One region of the Lysinibacillus parviboronicapiens genome, then DNA from elsewhere that is predicted to be linked to it. Evidence: a T-box and tRNA genes for the amino acid it is inferred to sense, from the RefSeq annotation. Region 1 holds a T-box; the other holds one or more tRNA genes.
The links. A T-box is a leader RNA that pairs with one kind of tRNA and senses whether it is charged. The one in region 1 lies ahead of serS (serine--tRNA ligase), so its partner is inferred to be a tRNA-Ser.
Positions count from the first base shown of each region.

Region 2: it has a tRNA-Ser gene. The T-box ahead of serS (serine--tRNA ligase) is inferred to sense a tRNA for this amino acid. The anticodon was not compared.

Region 1 covers NZ_CP073713.1:1,609,103-1,619,021, forward strand. Annotated here, with positions in the region: gene C9J31_RS07555 (flotillin lipid rafts scaffold protein FloT) at 1-358, shown strand, start outside; gene C9J31_RS07560 (GNAT family N-acetyltransferase) at 497-1,042, opposite strand; gene serS (serine--tRNA ligase) at 1,448-2,728, opposite strand; T-box leader at 2,803-3,018, opposite strand; gene C9J31_RS07570 (DUF4183 domain-containing protein) at 3,709-4,029, opposite strand; gene C9J31_RS07575 (DUF4183 domain-containing protein) at 4,078-4,494, opposite strand; gene C9J31_RS07580 (VanZ family protein) at 4,825-5,166, shown strand; partial or broken gene C9J31_RS23565 (EVE domain-containing protein) at 5,545-5,640, shown strand; gene C9J31_RS07585 (DinB family protein) at 5,780-6,250, shown strand; gene C9J31_RS07590 (GNAT family N-acetyltransferase) at 6,357-6,893, shown strand; gene C9J31_RS07595 (alpha/beta fold hydrolase) at 7,072-7,827, shown strand; gene C9J31_RS07600 (DUF2785 domain-containing protein) at 7,824-8,669, shown strand; gene C9J31_RS07605 (MFS transporter) at 9,700-9,919, shown strand, end outside.
Region 2 covers NZ_CP073713.1:45,618-55,536, forward strand. Annotated here, with positions in the region: gene C9J31_RS00185 (cation:dicarboxylate symporter family transporter) at 1-193, opposite strand, end outside; gene C9J31_RS00190 (response regulator) at 285-1,163, opposite strand; gene C9J31_RS00195 (ATP-binding protein) at 1,164-2,426, opposite strand; tRNA gene C9J31_RS00200 (tRNA-Ser) at 2,574-2,666, opposite strand; RNA gene ffs (signal recognition particle sRNA large type) at 2,859-3,126, shown strand; gene dnaX (DNA polymerase III subunit gamma/tau) at 3,270-5,054, shown strand; gene C9J31_RS00215 (YbaB/EbfC family nucleoid-associated protein) at 5,075-5,389, shown strand; gene recR (recombination mediator RecR) at 5,401-5,997, shown strand; gene C9J31_RS00225 (YaaL family protein) at 6,011-6,229, shown strand; gene C9J31_RS00230 (pro-sigmaK processing inhibitor BofA family protein) at 6,298-6,570, shown strand; rRNA gene C9J31_RS00235 (16S ribosomal RNA) at 6,864-8,415, shown strand; rRNA gene C9J31_RS00240 (23S ribosomal RNA) at 8,596-9,919, shown strand, end outside.

The DNA of each region.
Region 1 (9,919 bases):
CGAAGCCTTTGAATATTACGGCCAAGCAGCTGTTCTGGATATGGTTGTACGCATGATGCCTGAATATGCGAAAGAACTGGCTAGCCCGTTAGGCAACATCGACAAAATTACAGTAGTGGATACTGGTGGTGGAGAAGGCGGTGGCGGTGCCAATAAGGTGACGTCGTACGCAACAAACTTGATGTCAACACTCCAGGAATCATTGAAAGAAACCTCAGGGATTGATGTTAAGGAATTGATTGAAAGCTATGCAGGTAAGCATACATTGCGTCCCGAGCTTGAGCAAATTGCGGTAGGTTTAGGGAAACAACAAGCGCCTGAGCTAACAAAGGAAATAAAAGAACCAGTTGAACAATAAAGACAATAGCTACCTGACACTTCGGTGTCAGGTAGCTATTTTTTAGGACACTCCTGTAAATATGTGGACAGCAAGCGGTGAAGTAGCATGTATAAGCGGCGATATATGCCGATTAACGCATAATATTGGTGCTAACTCTTATAGCAATGCCTGCCATTCCTTTGCGAGCATGCCATATACCACATGGTCCACATAACGATCGTACAGCCATTCAGCGTCACGAATCGTACCTTCTATTGTAAAGTTTAATCTCTCAGGAATAGCACGACTTTTCACATTACCTACAGCTGCACGAATTTCTACTTTATTGAGCTGTAGCTCCTCAAAAGCATAGTGCATTAGAGCTTTTACGGTTTTTGTCATGATGCCATGTCCTTGTGCGTCTTTACTCAGCCAATAACCTACCGTGGCAGTTTTATTCGAAGGGTTGATGGCATTAAAGCCAGCAATACCTACAATTTCATGTCGGAAAATAATAACAAGAGAGAGACTACTCTGTGCTTCGAAGCCAGAGATACAGCTTTCTATATAAGCCTTTGAGTCGGCTACCTCTTTTGTAAAATCAAGCCATGGCAACCATTCGCGTAAGTATTCTCGAGAGGCATCCGTTAGGGCAAAAACTGCTTGCGCGTCTTCTACGGCAACAGTGCGTAAAGCTAATTCATTATCAATGGTAATTTTCATGCCATTCACTCCAATTCTTTAGGTTTTCCGGCTTTAACGGTCAGTAAAAGCTATGGTCGCTCAACTGACCGTAAAGCCCGATTGGTTCCACTAGCAATCAGTAGGGGAAGTAAGATCCCCACTTATGGAAGTATAACTGTATCCCGCATTAACGGTCAGTAAATCGAACAACTGACCGTAGAAGCCCGATTGGTTCAACTAGCAATCAGTGGGAGGAGTAAGATCCCCACTATGCACCTATCCTTGATTATAGTAACATCTTTTTTAGTCTCGCTAAATTTCCTTTAAGAAATAATAAAGCATTTTTTTCAATTCCACGGCGTTTATACCACCCGATACGATTAAAAGCATCTGTAAATCATAATTACCTGTTAAAGGATATCTAAAATAGCTTTTACCCGTTATTTATTTTGGTGCAATTATTTTTTTACCACCCATGTATGGTCTTAAAACTTCTGGAATAACTACGCTTCCATCTGCTTGTTGGTAGTTTTCTAATATAGCAGCAACTGTACGACCAATGGCAAGACCTGAACCGTTTAATGTATGAACATATTCTGGTTTTGCATTTGGCTCACGACGGAAGCGAATATTCGCTCGTCGTGCTTGGAAATCCTCAAAGTTAGAGCAAGAAGAAATTTCACGGTACATGTTTTGTGCAGGAATCCAAACTTCTAAATCATATTTCTTCGCTGCAGTAAAACCTAAATCAGCAGTACACATTTTTAGTTTACGATACGGTAAGCCTAGTAATTGCAGTATTTTTTCAGCATGACCTGTTAACAACTCTAGCTGTTCATAAGATTCCTCTGGTTTTACAAAGCGTACTAATTCCACTTTGTTAAATTGGTGCTGACGGATTAAACCACGTGTATCACGGCCTGCAGAGCCTGCCTCTGAACGGAAGCACGCACTATAGGAAGCAAAGCCTTGTGGTAAAGCCTCAGCCAGTAAAATTTCATCACGATAGAAGTTTGTTACAGATACCTCTGCTGTTGGAATCATGAAATAATCTGTTTCCTCTAATTTAAATAAATCTTCTTCAAATTTAGGAAGATTTCCAGTACCCGTCAAGCTATCACGATTAACAATGACAGGTGGTAGCATTTCTTCATAGCCATGCTCTTCTGCATGTAAATCCATCATAAAGCTCATTAATGCACGTTCCAAGCGAGCGCCAAGTCCACGATAGAATAAGAATCGGCTACCCGTTACTTTTGCGCCGCGTTCAAAGTCTACAATTTGAAGATCTGTAGCAATGTCCCAGTGTGCTTTAATTTCAAAATCAAAAGTTGGTACTTCGCCCCATTTTAATACTTCAACATTGTCATCTTCTGTTGTCCCTACAGGCACAGATTCGTGCGGAACATTTGGTAAGCGCATCATCATATCTTTGAAGCGATCTTCTACATCATTTAACTGTATGTCTAGCTCTTTAATTTCGTCGCCTACCTGACGCATACGTGCAATTACTGCATCTGCATTTTCTTTGTTACGCTTCATCACAGAAATTTGCTCAGATACTTTATTACGTTCAGCTTTAAGTTCTTCTGTTTTAGCGATTAACTCACGACGTTTCGCGTCTAAGCCATCAAAGTCGTCTAAATTTCCTAAATCTTCATTACGTGTTAACAACATTTCTTTAATTTCCGCGAAATTGTCGCGGACGCGTTTAATATCTAACATAGTTCATACCTCCAGTAGATTAATAATGATGGGAGTAGGTTTTATAAATGAACACAAAAAAGCCCTCATCCCATGAAAGGGACGAGAGCTACCCGCGTTGCCACCCTAATTGATTAGACATTCGCCTAATCCACTTATCTCATAACGGCATTTCAACCGGCAACAGCCTACTTTACTCACTTCGACTGCGCAACTCCAGGACGGATTCACAAGTGCTTTTATCAGCTTCCACCACCCGCTGACTCTCTAAAAAAAACGTGCTTGCTACTACTTCCCATCATCGTGTTCAGTTATTTAAATTTTAACAATACTGTACTATATGAAAACAGATTTTGCAAGCTATACCATAGGATACAAAATATTCTAGAATTCTTGAATCTCCGGTTAATTCCGGATGAAATACACAACCCAATAAAATGACCATTTCGCGCTAATCCTTTCGAATCCTTAATACCTTTACAAGTTACTCCACAATATGGGTTTGTTGAATAGCATGGCTAATATTTTTAAATAACTTTATTATATTTCATATGACCTTATTAAAAATTAAACAACTTTATTATCTGTATACATTGACACTCTTTTCGATACACTTACTATATTAAACTTCTCTTTTTTTTCAATTTTGAATTCCATGGATATTCCTCCTCTTATATTATAAAGAATTAGTTAAAATTAATGTTCAGGATGTTAGGCGTTACTTCATACTTAAATAAAAAAAGCTGCAGTGGAAATCACTGTAGCCTTGAGGTAGTGTGAGAACACTATAGACACTCTTATTTTGTCCAGATTTTAGTTTATGTATACATTAAATAGTGTGTAACAATAAAACGTAAGGGCCATTGGAATTAAATGATCATTTTGATGACTAGGAAGTGCTCGATAATGAATTTAATTACTTAACAGTTTGAGGAAAGACACTATTAAAGGGCCACTGGGATAAAAGTGACCCTAAGCACCAAAATAGAAAAAGAAAGGCTTTACGTTTGTGTTACTAATTCTACAGCTTCTACTACTAATGGAGTTCCGGCAGAAATTGTGCCAGTAACACCGTTAAAAGTTAATTCTGTTGCAGAAATTGTATACGAATCACCTTCTTGCATTACGCCGTTGACATAGAAATTATAGTAGCCGTTCGTTACTATTGGGAAAGCAGTTGCAGCAGTTCCACTATCATCTAGAAAGGCAGTTGCAGGTACTGTAGTACCATCAGCAACCGTTAAATCTGCTGCTAACACATCAAAAAATCTTGTGGATGTACCATTAACATTTACATGAATATTAATAATTGAAAGTGCCATTTTTTTCACCTCCTTTCAAGGGATAAAACACTTTTAGAAGTTTTGGTTTCACAATTGTTGGAACCCCAATGATTCTATAATTATTGGGGTTCCAGCAAAAATAGTTGCATTAAATGGGTTAAGAGTTAACGAATCTGGGGTTATTTTATAGGCACCACCCTCTTGCATCACAGCATTGATGTAAAGATTGACATATCCATTGGGATTAAAAAGTTTGAATTCTGTTATGGGATCGCCATTATCATCTGTAAATAAATTAGCAGGAAGGGTTGTTCCGTTTGTTAAATCGATATCTTCTGCAACAATATAGAAATATCTATTTATTATTGGAATAATAGTTCCTTCAGGGATAACAACTGGAGGAGGTTGAATAGAACCTACATCAATAGCTTTAATACGCCAAAAAACTTGATTATTTTCACAACAACTGTCGCCAATCAATTTTTGTGGGTCCGATTTTTTCACCTCCCTTTTTCATATGTGATTGACCCAGAAAGTTATAGGTATTGGTTACTTCAAAATAATATATCTTGTTTTTATTTTATGAATTAAGATTGGAAGGTGATTGGCAATTTGACTATTTAAGAGAATTACATAAATTTTATTAATGAAAAGATAGGTTTTTGAATACCTAAAGTAATTTTTAGAATCTAAAAGTGATAGAATTACTGTTAAAAGAAAAAGTAAAAAAATGAATAAGAACTAGCAAAAATAGGAATAGAATTTAGTCTATTACTACCACTAAAGTCACATCTAACAGGTGTGGATTAATACTTTATTTCATTAATTAATGTCCTGGGTAATATGGTTTTATTTATACCATTAGGTATCTATTTGATTTTGTTCAATCACAATAAAAGGATATTCATTAACACTTTATGGAGCGTCATTATTAGTGTGGCAGTTGAAATCTTGCAGTACTTATTTAAAGTAGGTGCTACTGATATTGATGATATAATCTTGAATGGATTAGGTGGATTCCTTGGCATTGTTATTTATAAAATCCTATGCAAAATTTTTAAAGATAAAGTCAAATATGCTATTGGATTCATTTCAATTATAGCGGGAATCATTTTCTTGATTTTGAGTATTTGTTTTTCATCAGGTGTTTTCGGTATAAAAATTCGCATTCTTTAATATTCTTATACTCTTGCTTGATAGACCTTGCTCTGTAATCTTATTTGCACATTTGTGAATGAATACACTTAAATTAACTTGGTGCTTTCAATGAGGATCATTGAGTTGCATAGGTAGCTCTTTTTTCTTATTGTACAAACGGTGCAGTTTAGTTTAATAAGCACTTAGAAAATGAGACAGTACCGGTTTATTTTGGGTACTGTCTATTTTTCTTGTTACGTTTACTTTTTCAAACCATTTACATTGTAAGGACTATTAATGGTCTTTAGATACCAGCCACTTACTATAAAGAGAGACCGTATGTAAATCTGGTCTTTATTCGTTTTCTTTTGGGTTTAAAATGTGGAACGATTTGTGCAACGCTAGAGGGCGCATATCATGAACCGAAAATTCTGGGTGGGGGTTGTATCGGAGGAACATGTTAGAATAGGTGAACAAGGTGGATTTGCACAACTTTGTCATGGGAAATATGCTTGAGGAAATTAATAAATAGGGTAATCCATAACGGTGGCGTACTTAAAGATCATTGAGCAGCTGCTTAGGCAGCTCTTTTTTCTAATTGTGCTAACGGTGCAGTTTAGTTGAATAGAGGATTGATGTAAAGGAGGATAAAATGAATATATATTGTAAGAGTGCATTACATCAAATTAAAGTCGCTGTAACGACAATTGTTGAAATGATAGAAAAGTTAACAGAAAATGACTTGCAAAAAAGGCCTACGCCTAATAAGCAGTCCATAGGAGAGCTGTTAGAACATATTGCTATTATTTGTGAAGCGGATTCGCTTATTTCGGACGGGGCATCTCAAGACAAGATGAACAAATTTTATCCAAGTGTTTCATATAAAAGTCTAAATGAGATTAAAGAAGCATTGATAAAAAATCATCAATTTTTAGAAGATAAATTGATGAATTTCACAGAAGTCGAACTTCAAGAGGAAGTTACTTCTTATTGGGGTGTTACATACTCACGATATGAATGGTTGTTAGAGATTGTAGCTCACATTTATCATCACAGAGGGCAATTACACGCTATGCTTATTCATTGTTATGGAATAGACCCAAAAGTTCCATTGTTTGAATAGAACTTTACAATTGAACTAGCGATGCAGGTTAGTTGAAGAAGCAGGTATTTTTAGAATGGTGTTGAAGTAGTATTATGGTAAAAAAACAATTAAGGAGAAAGTTAAAATGAGATTAGAGAGTGAGAGAATTTATTTAAGACCTCTTTGCGAGTTAGATGCACCTATTATATTAGAAAATACAATGGATAAAGAAATACGTTATATGACTGGAACGAATTCTAATTTTTCACTGGTTCAAATTAAGACACATATTGAAAATATTAATAATGATTCAAGTCGCTATGATTTCGCTATTTGTTTAAAAGGCACTGACGAAATGATCGGGGAGTTATCGATTTTCGATATAGATGAGGCGAACAAAAAAGCAGGATTCAGAATATCGATGGCTTCTATTTCATTAACAGGAAAAGGATATGGTACTGAAGCTACAAAAATTGTTCTAAGATTTGTTTTTGAACAACTCCAATTAAATCGTTTACAGTTAGAAGTATTTAGCCATAATTTGCGTGGAATAAGAGCGTATGAAAAGGTTGGGTTTGTAAAAGAAGGAGTCTTACGTCAATCCTTATATTATAACGATGCGTACTCAGATGAAATTATTATGGCATTACTTAAATGTGATTTTAAAAGTATGCTATTGTAATAATCCAAAATGATACAAGTGTAACGTTGATAGCTTTGAATCATTCAATTAGCAGATTGTGAAGTAATATACTTAAACTAACTACTTTAGCAAATTATTACTGAGTTGCATAAATGGTCCTTTTTTTATATTGTAGAAATAATAATGTAAAGTTTATAATTTAATTAGGTGATTAAAAGTGACGATACAACATAAAAAGATAATCAATTTCTATGATAGGCGTATACTGTTCAATAAATATCGTAAAAATACACCCAGCGTAATCTTTATTGCAGGGTTAGGCGATAGCCATGAAACATGGAAAAAGGTCCAAGACCGAATATCGGATGAAACGTCAACCTTGTCCTATGACAGGGCGGGTATTTGCAGGAGTCAAGACGTAGCTGTCCCGAGAACTTGCTGTGATCTTGTTGAGGAGCTCTTCGAATTGGTGCAAGCGCTTGACGTGGAGAAGCCTTATATATTAGTAGGCCATTCCTTTGGTGGATTGGTCGCCAGATTGTATACCAGTCTTTATCCGCTGGACATCTGTGGTATGGTTTTGGTTGACGCTGCACCGGAATATAAAGAACTTGCCTATGAAAAGGTTCTACCAGAAAATCTACTTGCAGGAAATAGGGAATATTTCGAGAATCCTATGTTGAATAGTGAGAAAATTGATAAAATACAGAGTTATAAGCAAATTGTTGATTATTCAAAACAAAGTGACATCCCTCTCTCAATTATTACAAGAGGTTTACCCGATAATAATGAAGATGGATGGCCCTCTCAAGAAATATTAGAAATTGAACAAAGTCTACAAGCAGAATTCCAATGGCTGTCAACGTCAAGTAAGTTCCAGATTGCTAGTCGTAGTGGACATTATATACATCATGATGAGCCTGATATTGTAATAGAAGAGATTTTATTAATGTTAAAGGGGATGGGAAAGTGAGCGATATAAGGTTGAAACTTATGGAGGATTTGCAAAGAATTGAGGAGAATGATTATCAGTTAGGCGAAGGTGAGCAGCATCAAGATTTCTTACCTTTGTTACTTCAATATATTGGCGATCCTCAGCCAGAATTGCGGGATAACTTGATTTATCCGATGTTTTATATGTGGATTAAGGAAGAGAATAGGTTCAGTAATGAGGAGTTGCGTAGTCTTTTAACTGTTCTGACGGATGAGAACCATTTGTTCTATAATATTGGCAGCGAGGATGATCAGTCAGTTTTTACAAGGTCGTTTTCTGCCTTGCCTATCGCTTTGATTATACAACGCCACAGACAGAATCCATTTTTAAATCAAGAAGAAATTGAGCAATTAATGCAAGCAATGCTCCGTTATTACAAAGAGGAGAAGGATCTGCGGGGTTACCTTTCAGTAGGAGGCTGGGCTCACAGCGCGTCTCACGGTGCAGATGTTTTTGTTGAGTTGGTGCAGTGCGAGGAGAGCAGCGTTGCAATGCTGCGTGAGGTTCTTGTCGCTATTTCTGGCTTGCTACATAATGGAATACATATTTTTAGTGATGAGGATGATGAGCGGTTGGTCAATATCGTGGATACGATGATTGACAAAGAGTTACTTCCACATCAAGAAATCGCTGATTGGATTAGCTGCTTAGCGCAATGCTGCAATTTGCCGAGAAGTCGCAGTCAGGTGATTGCTCGCGTGAACAGCAAGAATTTTTTACGCAGTCTCTATTTCAGAAGGGGACAAGATAGCCGAGGGAATGAGCTTAATACTGCCATACTTGGCACTGAGGCAAAATTAAACAGGTTTTCTATCAGTTAAAGGATTAAGGGGTTGTCCCAATCCATGAAATTGGATGAGGGATTTACTGGTTTATTCCGCCATTAAATCGCTTTTTAATGGAGGGAAAATTATAGAAATGATCAAACTTTTTTATAAAAGAATGATTCCATAAAAAATATAATGAGCATGTTTTGATTAATCTTTTTTAAAACATGCTCTTTCTTTTTGCCTGTTTATCAACGCTATTAGGTATTAATTTGAACAATCTTTATTATAAAGCAACCACGTGGTCGTTTAGTACAAGAAGAGTTAAATAAAATATTAGCAATGACATTTGGTAAAAAATAGTCTATTGTGGAATTTAAATACAGCAGAGGTAATACGTCAAGTACCTTTTTATTGTCATCGTGCATAGTGTCAAGCTCTAATACCTTCAGAGACATTTTCTGAAACAAAAGAGTACAATTCTATGCTGTTGTTTTGTAATTCAGTTACAAGTTGTTCCACTTAATCGACCATGCGCTCATTAAAGGTGAGTATCTGGTCTTTTTATGTTTATTCATCATATAGTCTAAACTTTTTTAATTTGGTTTAGCTTGCAATATGAGAGTTATACACAATAAATAAGTGCATGACTCAATCTTATCTTCTATAAATCATGCCATTACTTATTGTGTATTTATATGTTCATTTTAAAGAACGGGAAAAGCGGGACAGTCGAGCTGAGCGTAGCGAGGGAAGTGGCTCGGCCCTGCCCACTGAAAAGCGTTCGGCCGTAGTGAAAATCAGCAGTTGAGTCAAATCCCTTATAGTCTTTGTACACTAATCATGTCGATAAATCCCTTAACTATGAAGCAACACGTTCTATTTCAGGATAAATGATTCATAGGAAAACAGTAAGTAATTATGCTTGTAATGGACCTTTTTAAAAAAATGTCAACTAAAAATATTGCGAAAAACAGATAAATGAAGATATATTTGTCTATTTTTCGACAATCTACCGTGTTTTTTGCAGAACGTTGTATTAGAATAATAGATAGAAATGGATTGTGAATAGGGAGAGAGAGAAATGGATTATATACAAAAGGGGACAAAGGCATTTAATAAAGCAAACTGGGCCCTATTTTTAGCGGGTTTTATTACCTTTGCAAACTTATACGTATCACAGCCATTGTTACCGACATTTGCAGAGGAATTTCATGTATCACCCGCAGTAGCTAGTCTTTCTTTATCTGTAACGACATTTGCATTGTCTATCAGTATGATTATTGTCGGTTCCTTGTCGGAGG
Region 2 (9,919 bases), 1.6 Mb from region 1:
CAACACCTACGATTAATGTCGAAATGATAATCGGAACAACTATCATCTTAATCAGATGTAGAAAGATATCTCCTAGTGGTTGTAGATATTTTTCAATATTGGGGTTTCCGTAAAAAATACCACCAACAATGATTCCTAAAGTCAAACCGATTAGAATTTGAGTGGCTAAACTGATCTTAAATTTCTTTTTCAAAATCTCCGTTCCTCCTAATATTAAAATTTTTAGGACACGCCTTACTTTAATAATACGGAGGACTTATGAAATCCGACAAAATCCGATAAATTTAATTTATTTTTGTTAAGATGTCTGAATATAACACTTGAATAAACTTCTTTATATTCACCTTTGCCTTCCGATTTCCGTGATCTTCAATTTGCTTCATAAGCTGACGAATCTCTTTAAAATCAAAGTATCGTGGTGCATAGTATTCGAATTCCGAGTTTGTGTAATCAACAACACCTAAATTGGCCAAGTTTATCATCGCTGCTAAAATCGTACGACGAACCCGCTGTTCTATAGCTTTACTTTCCTTCAATATATCATCAGGAGTTGTTTTGGTGACAGCTGCAATTTCCTCATATAGTTCCTTTAAAGGAGGTAGGGGTGCAATCTTGTGCTGATGTGCTAACAGCGTCTCAATAATGGCAATTATATCTTCACTGCCAATTTCTCCGACAATACCCATATCATTTAAAATGGATTGAATATGATCACGGGATGTCGCTTTATGATTTTTTTGTTCACTTATTTCAATATTAGTAAGTGACTGCCGTATCACCAACAGTGAGTTTTTTAGCCGAAATTGCTCTGTTGTTTTACGTAAAACGTTTTCGACTTCAATTCGGTTAATGGGCTTATGAATGAAGAAATCAATACCTTGCTCATACGCTTCACCGACCATTTCCTTATTCACTACCTGAGAAATCATGATAAATTGTCCCTCAAAGCGATTTTGAATGAGATGTTCTACTGTTGCAATACCATCTAACTTTGGCATAAGTAAATCAATTAACACAAACTCAGGCTGCGTCATTAATATCTGCGGTATGGCATCTTCACCATTACGCGCTTCCCCAATGACGGTACCTAAACTACTATCTTCAATAATTTGCTTTAGCATGACCCGACTTGCACGGTCATCATCTACAATAAAATACCTCATTTAAGTCTCTCCCGTTTGAATAGTTTGTGTAGGAATAATAATTTTAAACATTGTTTTTTGGTTATGTGATTCTACAGTAATTGTACCGTTTAATTTTGCTATTAGTGTGGCTACATGTGAGAGCCCAATACCAGTTGCTGCCACACCTTCAACATTATATTTAGTCGTATAGCCAGGCTCAAAAATAATAGAGAGCTCACTTTGTGAAATACCTTTACCGTTATCACATACGGTTATTACAGTATCATCCTCTTGCTGTTGAATAGCAATAGAAATAACGCCATGTTCTTCAATTGCTTCTATAGCATTAGCTGTTAAATTATTTAATAGAGCGAGCAATGCAATATGCTCCTCTGTTTGAAAATCTATATCAAAATTGATTTTAAATAGTATGTCTTTACCAAGCAACTCACTATATTTACGATTACCGTCCTCTATATAATGTAATAATTCTGACAATCGGATGGAGCCGTAACTCTTCTCACCGACAATTTTTGAAATACCTGCATAAATGCGTTGTGAATCTTTTTTTACCTCGTGAATTTCCTGGGCAATATGAAGAGCTTGTAAACTTTCCGCACGATAGCCCTGATTTTTTAATTGTCGGTATAAATCAAAACCACTAGCTGTAATCGTTTCAATATGATTCATTGATTTTTTTAGATATAAAGTTTCTACATATAAATCAGAGCCAACATTCAGCATTTCTTGTACACGTTTCTTTTGCTCAGCGATTAAAATGGAGCTATAGATTCCAACCACAAAAAAGCTTCGAAGCAGGGCAACGGCTAACAGTATGAGAAAGTCGTGTATAAAAACAAAGTTATACGATTGTACAAGAAAACGTGCTAGCTGTTCACCTAGGTTACTAATGACCTCGCTAAAGGCTACAAGGAGCCCAAGCTTTAACGGTTTTTCACGAAATTGATGAATATTTAATTGATGTAGGCATATAGCAAACAATAAGTAAAATATAGCTGCAGGCACATGGGCAAAAATACTATCAATTAATGAAATATCTTGCGTGCTGTAATTAATTGTGACTCGAAAGATTGTAGTCACTATACTTGTCATCACACCTGCTAAGATAATGGGTGTAGGTTTAAGTAGAGTACATAAAAAGAAGATGATACTCCCTAACCCAAAGCGAAAAGTTGTATCGTAGAATGGCAAAATTTTTATTTCACTACCGACGGCAGTAAATAAAGCAATCATAAAAACCCATGTGAGAGTACCACGAGACATAAGAATTTTCGTATACATTTTCAAGTATCCTCCCTAATCTATATTAGTCGAGTGAGATATCTAATAAAAAAATACCACAACCTAAGTGGAAGTGGCATCTAGAAGTATGAGTTGCAAATTTTAGGCAAAAAAAAACGGCTACATCATGTAGTCGGATTTAAAAACTGGAGGAGGTAGAGGGATTCGAACCCCCGCGCGGTGTTACCCGCCTGTCGGTTTTCAAGACCGATCCCTTCAGCCAGACTTGGGTATACCTCCAAAGTATATTGTTGCAATGTCTTATCGACAAGAACTAATTTATCATATATTGATTTCCACGTCAATCTTTTTCTAAAACTTTTTTAGATTTTAAAAAAAATAATTTTTTTATGTTGAGGAGAAATATTTAAAATATAAATAATTAGTGCAATTCGTTGCAATTTATGAAGACTGAAAGTATACTAGTTATTGCCGTGCTAGGTGGGAAGGTAGCGGTGTCCTGTAACTCGCAATCCGCTCTAGCGAGACTGAATTCCTTTATTGAGGCTGTCCGTATTGTTTGGTCTGCCTTTTGCACGTAGTGTTGACGATTGGGTCCTGCGCAATGGATACCCATGAACTATGTCAGGTCCGGAAGGAAGCAGCATTAAGTGGTATTATTCATGTGCCGCGGGGTTGCCTAATCTGAGCTAACGACAAGAGTAACGCTTATGTGCGGCTGTCGAAGAAAGGTGCACGGCATTAATTGCCAATTCAAACGCATTCGTCTATTGTAGGCGGATGCGTTTTTTCTATGTAAAAAGTGATGACGCGGTTTTATTAATAAAGCAGCCAATGCTATAATAGAGCTATCATATTTAAAAAGAAGAGGAGAGGAATTCATTGACGTATCAAGCATTTTATCGTGTGTATAGACCACAATCATTCCGTGAGATGTCAGGTCAAGCGCATGTCAAAAGAACGCTACAAAATGCTCTCCTAGCGAATAAAACGACACATGCGTATCTGTTTTCTGGTCCACGTGGTACTGGGAAAACGAGTACGGCTAAAATTTTTGCGAAGGCATTAAACTGTGAGCGTGCACCGTCAAATGAGCCCTGTAATGAGTGTGCAACTTGTTTAAGCATTACAGATGGTTCTCATCCAGATGTAATAGAATTTGATGCTGCATCCAATTCGCGCGTTGAAGAAATACGTGACATTATTGAAAAAGTTCGTTTTGCTCCTGCGAGTAGCAGGTTTAAAGTGTATATCATTGACGAAGTGCATATGCTTTCGACGAGTGCCTTCAATGCCCTTTTAAAAACATTAGAAGAACCACCGTCACACGCTGTATTTATTTTAGCTACGACAGAGCCGCATAAATTGCCAGCGACGATTATTTCTCGTTGTCAACGCTTTGACTTTAAACGGCTTTCAACCAACGATATTATTGAACGGATGAAGGTTGTATTAGAAGACATTGAGTTACCATATGAGGAACAGGGTTTAAAGGTTATAGCGCAATCTGCAGCAGGTGGTATGCGAGATGCCCTAAGTTTATTAGACCAAGTCGTTTCCTTCAGTGGTGAGCTTTTAAAACTGGAAGATGCGCTACTTGTTACGGGGTCAATCAGCCAAGAAGTTTTTTATGATTTAGCAGATGCTTTAAAGGTAAAAGATGTGGCACAAATGCTAGCATTATTAGAACAACTTATTGCCGATGGGAAGGACCCGCTTCGTCTATCAGAGGATTTAATTACATTCTTCCGCGACTTATTGCTATTACAAACGAGTGATGGATTAGCAGAATTATTAGAGCTAGTATCGCCGGAGGAGCGTGTGTTTGCTTTGGCACATGATTTTGCGCCTGATATGCTTTACGGTTATATTGACATCTTAGCGAAAACACAGCAAGAAATGCGGTTCTCGCATCATACAAAAATTTATTTAGAAACAGCTTTGCTAAAAATGACGCAATTTTCAGGTGGAGTAGTTCATCAGGTGAGCACTACGGGAGAAACAACGGTGAGTCCTGAGCTTGCGCAAAAAATAGTGGCACTTGAACAATTGGTTCAGCAATTATCGGCCCAATTGGAAAATGGTATGCCGGCGCAAACGCCGCAGGCTGCTAAAGAGCAACGACCGCGTGTGAAAAATCCAAATGGCTACAAGGCACCTACTGGACGTATTCAAGAAATATTAAAGGACGCTACAAAGCAGGATGTGCAACGTATTAAAGCTGTATGGGCGCAAGCATTGAACCAAATGCAAAAATCTCAATCGGCTCTATTAGCAGAAGCTGAACCTGTTGCCGCATCTTCGAGTGCTTTTGTGTTAAAATTCAAGTATGATATTCATTGTCAAATGGTTGCTGATAATCATGCGTTAAAAGCACACTTCACACAATTAATTGCAGGGCAAACGGGCACCATGTATGAAATGCTTTGTACGCCTGAAGAAACTTGGTTAAAGTTGCGTGAAGAGTTCATTCGTGATCATGGTATGCACCAAAAGCAAGCCCAGCCAGCAAATGATCAGGATGTAGAGTTATTAGAACCACCACCGGCAGAAATGCCAGAAGAACCCTTTATCGATGATTCACAACCACTTGCATCACAGGATCCACTTGTGACGGAAGCGGAAAAGCTGTTCGGTAAAGATTTTGTTGAAATAATTGAAGACTAATACTTAGGAGGAATATGTTTATGCGTGGAATGGGAAATATGCAAGGTATGATGAAAAAGATGCAAAAGATGCAAAAAGAAATGATGGAAGCTCAAGAGGCTTTAAATGCTGAGCAATTTGAAGGTACTGCTGGTGGCGGTATGGTTAAAGTAGCTGTAACAGGTCAACGTGAAGTAGTTGAAGTGAATCTTGATGCCTCGGTAGTAGATCCAGACGACATCGAAATGCTACAGGATTTAATCGTTGTTGCAACAAATGAAGCACTTAAAAAAGTAGATGAAAAAACAAATGCAACAATGGGCAAATTCACACAAGGCATGAACCTTCCGTTCTAGGAGGTAAAAACATGTACTACCCAGAACCCATATCTAAACTAATCGATAGTTTTATGAAATTGCCAGGGATCGGGCCGAAAACCGCGGCTCGACTGGCGTTTTTTGTGTTAACAATGAAGGAAGAAGACGTACTTGCCTTCTCGAAGGCTTTAATTGATGCAAAGCGTAATTTAAGCTACTGTTCTGTCTGTGGCAATATTACCGATGTAGATCCATGCCATATTTGTACAGACAAACAACGGGATGCTTCTGTTATTTGTGTTGTACAAGATACAAAAGATGTTATTGCGATGGAAAAAATGCGTGATTACAACGGTATGTATCATGTACTGCAAGGAGCCATTTCGCCGATGGATGGGATTGGCCCAGAGGATATCAATGTAGCTTCACTTTTAGTACGCTTGCAAGATGAAACGGTACAAGAGCTTATTTTAGCAACGAACTCTACTATTGAAGGCGAAGCGACAGCTATGTATATATCACGTCTAGTGAAACCATCTGGCATCCGTACAACACGTATTGCACATGGACTACCTGTGGGTGGAGATTTAGAATATGCTGATGAAGTAACTTTATCGAAGGCAATGGAAGGCCGTCGAGAGTTATGAGTGAGGGATTGAGATGTTCTTCCGCAATAAAGGAAAGCTAAAAAAGGAATTTGATGAAAAGCTTGTAGATCTTATTAAAGAAACGAAAGAAGATTTACAACAAACGAAAATAATTGAAGAACTATTAGATGATTATGATCTAGAAATAATTGCACAACGAAAAGCAGCGGAGAGTATTCATTATTATCTGTTCAAAGAAGCGAGAATTCGACGAGTGTTAATTAAAAAATAGTTGTTAGAGTTATAGAAGCGATACAGAAATCATACACTTACATAATTATTATTGAAGGGGGCAAGTTTATGCCGTGGATTGTAATAGTTAGTATTAGTGTACCTGTAGTGCTTCTATTTCTTTATATAGTAGGAAAGCACATTAAGTTAGGAAAAGTATTAGAAGGTTTATCGGTTTTTTGGTTTCGATTCGCTTTTGCCTTTTTACTCCTATTCATTATTCATTTAGCTGTTGGCTATAGTGGCTACAATGTACCAATCAATCTATTTTCAGTTATTACAATTGCGGTGTTAGGCATTCCTGGGGTGCTAGGAATAACTTTTTTAATCTATTTTTTATAAATGGCTTGCAAACTGAAAATATTGTGGTATAGTAATAAGAGTCGTTAAGATAACTGTTGAAAACAACTTCATAAAACAATTTTTATTTCAAAAAAGTTGTTGACATCGAGAAGCGCGATGTGATATGATATAAAAGTTGCTGAAACAAAGCGGCGATAACATGAACCTTGAAAACTGAACAAGCAAAACGTAATCAATAACGTTTTTAGTAACGAACTTCGGTTAGTGAACAAAACAAAATTTTGGACATCAAAATTGATGCCAGCAAAACAATTTGAGCTAATCAAATTTCTTTTATGGAGAGTTTGATCCTGGCTCAGGACGAACGCTGGCGGCGTGCCTAATACATGCAAGTCGAGCGAATGATGAGGAAGCTTGCTTCCTCTGATTTAGCGGCGGACGGGTGAGTAACACGTGGGCAACCTACCTTATAGTTTGGGATAACTCCGGGAAACCGGGGCTAATACCAAATAATCTCTTTTACTTCATGGTGAAAGACTAAAAGACGGTTTCGGCTGTCGCTATAGGATGGGCCCGCGGCGCATTAGCTAGTTGGTGAGGTAACGGCTCACCAAGGCAACGATGCGTAGCCGACCTGAGAGGGTGATCGGCCACACTGGGACTGAGACACGGCCCAGACTCCTACGGGAGGCAGCAGTAGGGAATCTTCCACAATGGGCGAAAGCCTGATGGAGCAACGCCGCGTGAGTGAAGAAGGATTTCGGTTCGTAAAACTCTGTTGTAAGGGAAGAACAAGTACAGTAGTAACTGGCTGTACCTTGACGGTACCTTATTAGAAAGCCACGGCTAACTACGTGCCAGCAGCCGCGGTAATACGTAGGTGGCAAGCGTTGTCCGGAATTATTGGGCGTAAAGCGCGCGCAGGTGGTTTCTTAAGTCTGATGTGAAAGCCCACGGCTCAACCGTGGAGGGTCATTGGAAACTGGGAGACTTGAGTGCAGAAGAGGATAGTGGAATTCCAAGTGTAGCGGTGAAATGCGTAGAGATTTGGAGGAACACCAGTGGCGAAGGCGACTATCTGGTCTGTAACTGACACTGAGGCGCGAAAGCGTGGGGAGCAAACAGGATTAGATACCCTGGTAGTCCACGCCGTAAACGATGAGTGCTAAGTGTTAGGGGGTTTCCGCCCCTTAGTGCTGCAGCTAACGCATTAAGCACTCCGCCTGGGGAGTACGGTCGCAAGACTGAAACTCAAAGGAATTGACGGGGGCCCGCACAAGCGGTGGAGCATGTGGTTTAATTCGAAGCAACGCGAAGAACCTTACCAGGTCTTGACATCCCATTGACCACTGTAGAGATACAGTTTTCCCTTCGGGGACAACGGTGACAGGTGGTGCATGGTTGTCGTCAGCTCGTGTCGTGAGATGTTGGGTTAAGTCCCGCAACGAGCGCAACCCTTGATCTTAGTTGCCATCATTTAGTTGGGCACTCTAAGGTGACTGCCGGTGACAAACCGGAGGAAGGTGGGGATGACGTCAAATCATCATGCCCCTTATGACCTGGGCTACACACGTGCTACAATGGACGATACAAACGGTTGCCAACTCGCGAGAGGGAGCTAATCCGATAAAGTCGTTCTCAGTTCGGATTGTAGGCTGCAACTCGCCTACATGAAGCCGGAATCGCTAGTAATCGCGGATCAGCATGCCGCGGTGAATACGTTCCCGGGCCTTGTACACACCGCCCGTCACACCACGAGAGTTTGTAACACCCGAAGTCGGTGAGGTAACCTTTTGGAGCCAGCCGCCGAAGGTGGGATAGATGATTGGGGTGAAGTCGTAACAAGGTAGCCGTATCGGAAGGTGCGGCTGGATCACCTCCTTTCTAAGGATATTTTCGGAATACAAACCTTGGGTTTGTAAGATTACGTTTTGCGTTCAGTTTTGAAGGTTCATTCTTCTGAATGAATAACTTCAAAACTTGTTCTTTGAAAACTGGATAAAACGACATTGAAATAGTAACAAACACATTTATTTTTTAAGTTTTTTATAGGCTTAATAACTTGGTTAAGTTATTAAGGGCGCACGGCGAATGCCTTGGCACTAGGAGCCGAAGAAGGACGGCACTAACACCGATATGCTTCGGGGAGCTGTAAGTGAGCTTTGATCCGGAGATTTCCGAATGGGGGAACCCACTACGTTTAATCGCGTAGTATCTTGACGTGAATACATAGCGTCTTGAAGGCAGACCCAGGGAACTGAAACATCTAAGTACCTGGAGGAAGAGAAAGAAAAATCGATTCCCTGAGTAGCGGCGAGCGAAACGGGAAGAGCCCAAACCAAGAGGCTTGCCTCTTGGGGTTGTAGGACACTCAATACGGAGTTACAAAAGAATGAGTTAGATGAAGCGACTTGGAAAGGTCCGCCAGAGCAGGTAAAAGCCCTGTAGTCGAAAGTTCATTCCCTCCTGAGTGGATCCTGAGTACGGCGGAACACGTGAAATTCCGTCGGAATCTGGGAGGACCATCTCCCAAGGCTAAATACTACCTAGTGACCGATAGTGAACCAGTACCGTGAGGGAAAGGTGAAAAGCACCCCGGAAGGGGAGTGAAAGAGATCCTGAAACCGTGTGCCTACAAGTAGTTAGAGCCCGTTAATGGGTGATAGCGTGCCTTTTGTAGAATGAACCGGCGAGTTACGATTACGTGCGAGGTTAAGTTTTAGAAGACGGAGCCGCAGCGAAAGCGAGTCTGAATAGGGCGAATTAGTACGTGGTCGTAGACCCGAAACCAGGTGATCTACCCATGTCCAGGGTGAAGGTAAGGTAACACTTACTGGAGGCCCGAACCCACGCACGTTGAAAAGTGCGGGGATGAGGTGTGGGTAGCGGAGAAATTCCAATCGAACCTGGAGATAGCTGGTTCTCTCCGAAATAGCTTTAGGGCTAGCCTCGTGATGAGAATACTGGAGGTAGAGCACTGTTTGGACTAGGGGGCCATCCCGGTTTACCGAATTCAGACAAACTCCGAATGCCAGATATTTATACACGGGAGTCAGACTGCGAGTGATAAGATCCGTAGTCAAAAGGGAAACAGCCCAGACCACCAGCTAAGGTCCCAAAGTAATCGTTAAGTGGAAAAGGATGTGGCGTTGCATAGACAACCAGGATGTTGGCTTAGAAGCAGCCATCATTTAAAGAGTGCGTAATAGCTCACTGGTCGAGTGACGCTGCGCCGAAAATGTATCGGGGCTAAACGATTCACCGAAGCTGTGGATTGACATCTACGATGTCAGTGGTAGGAGAGCGTTCTAAGTGCGTTGAAGTCAGACCGGAAGGACTGGTGGAGCGCTTAGAAGTGAGAATGCCGGTATGAGTAGCGAAAGACGGG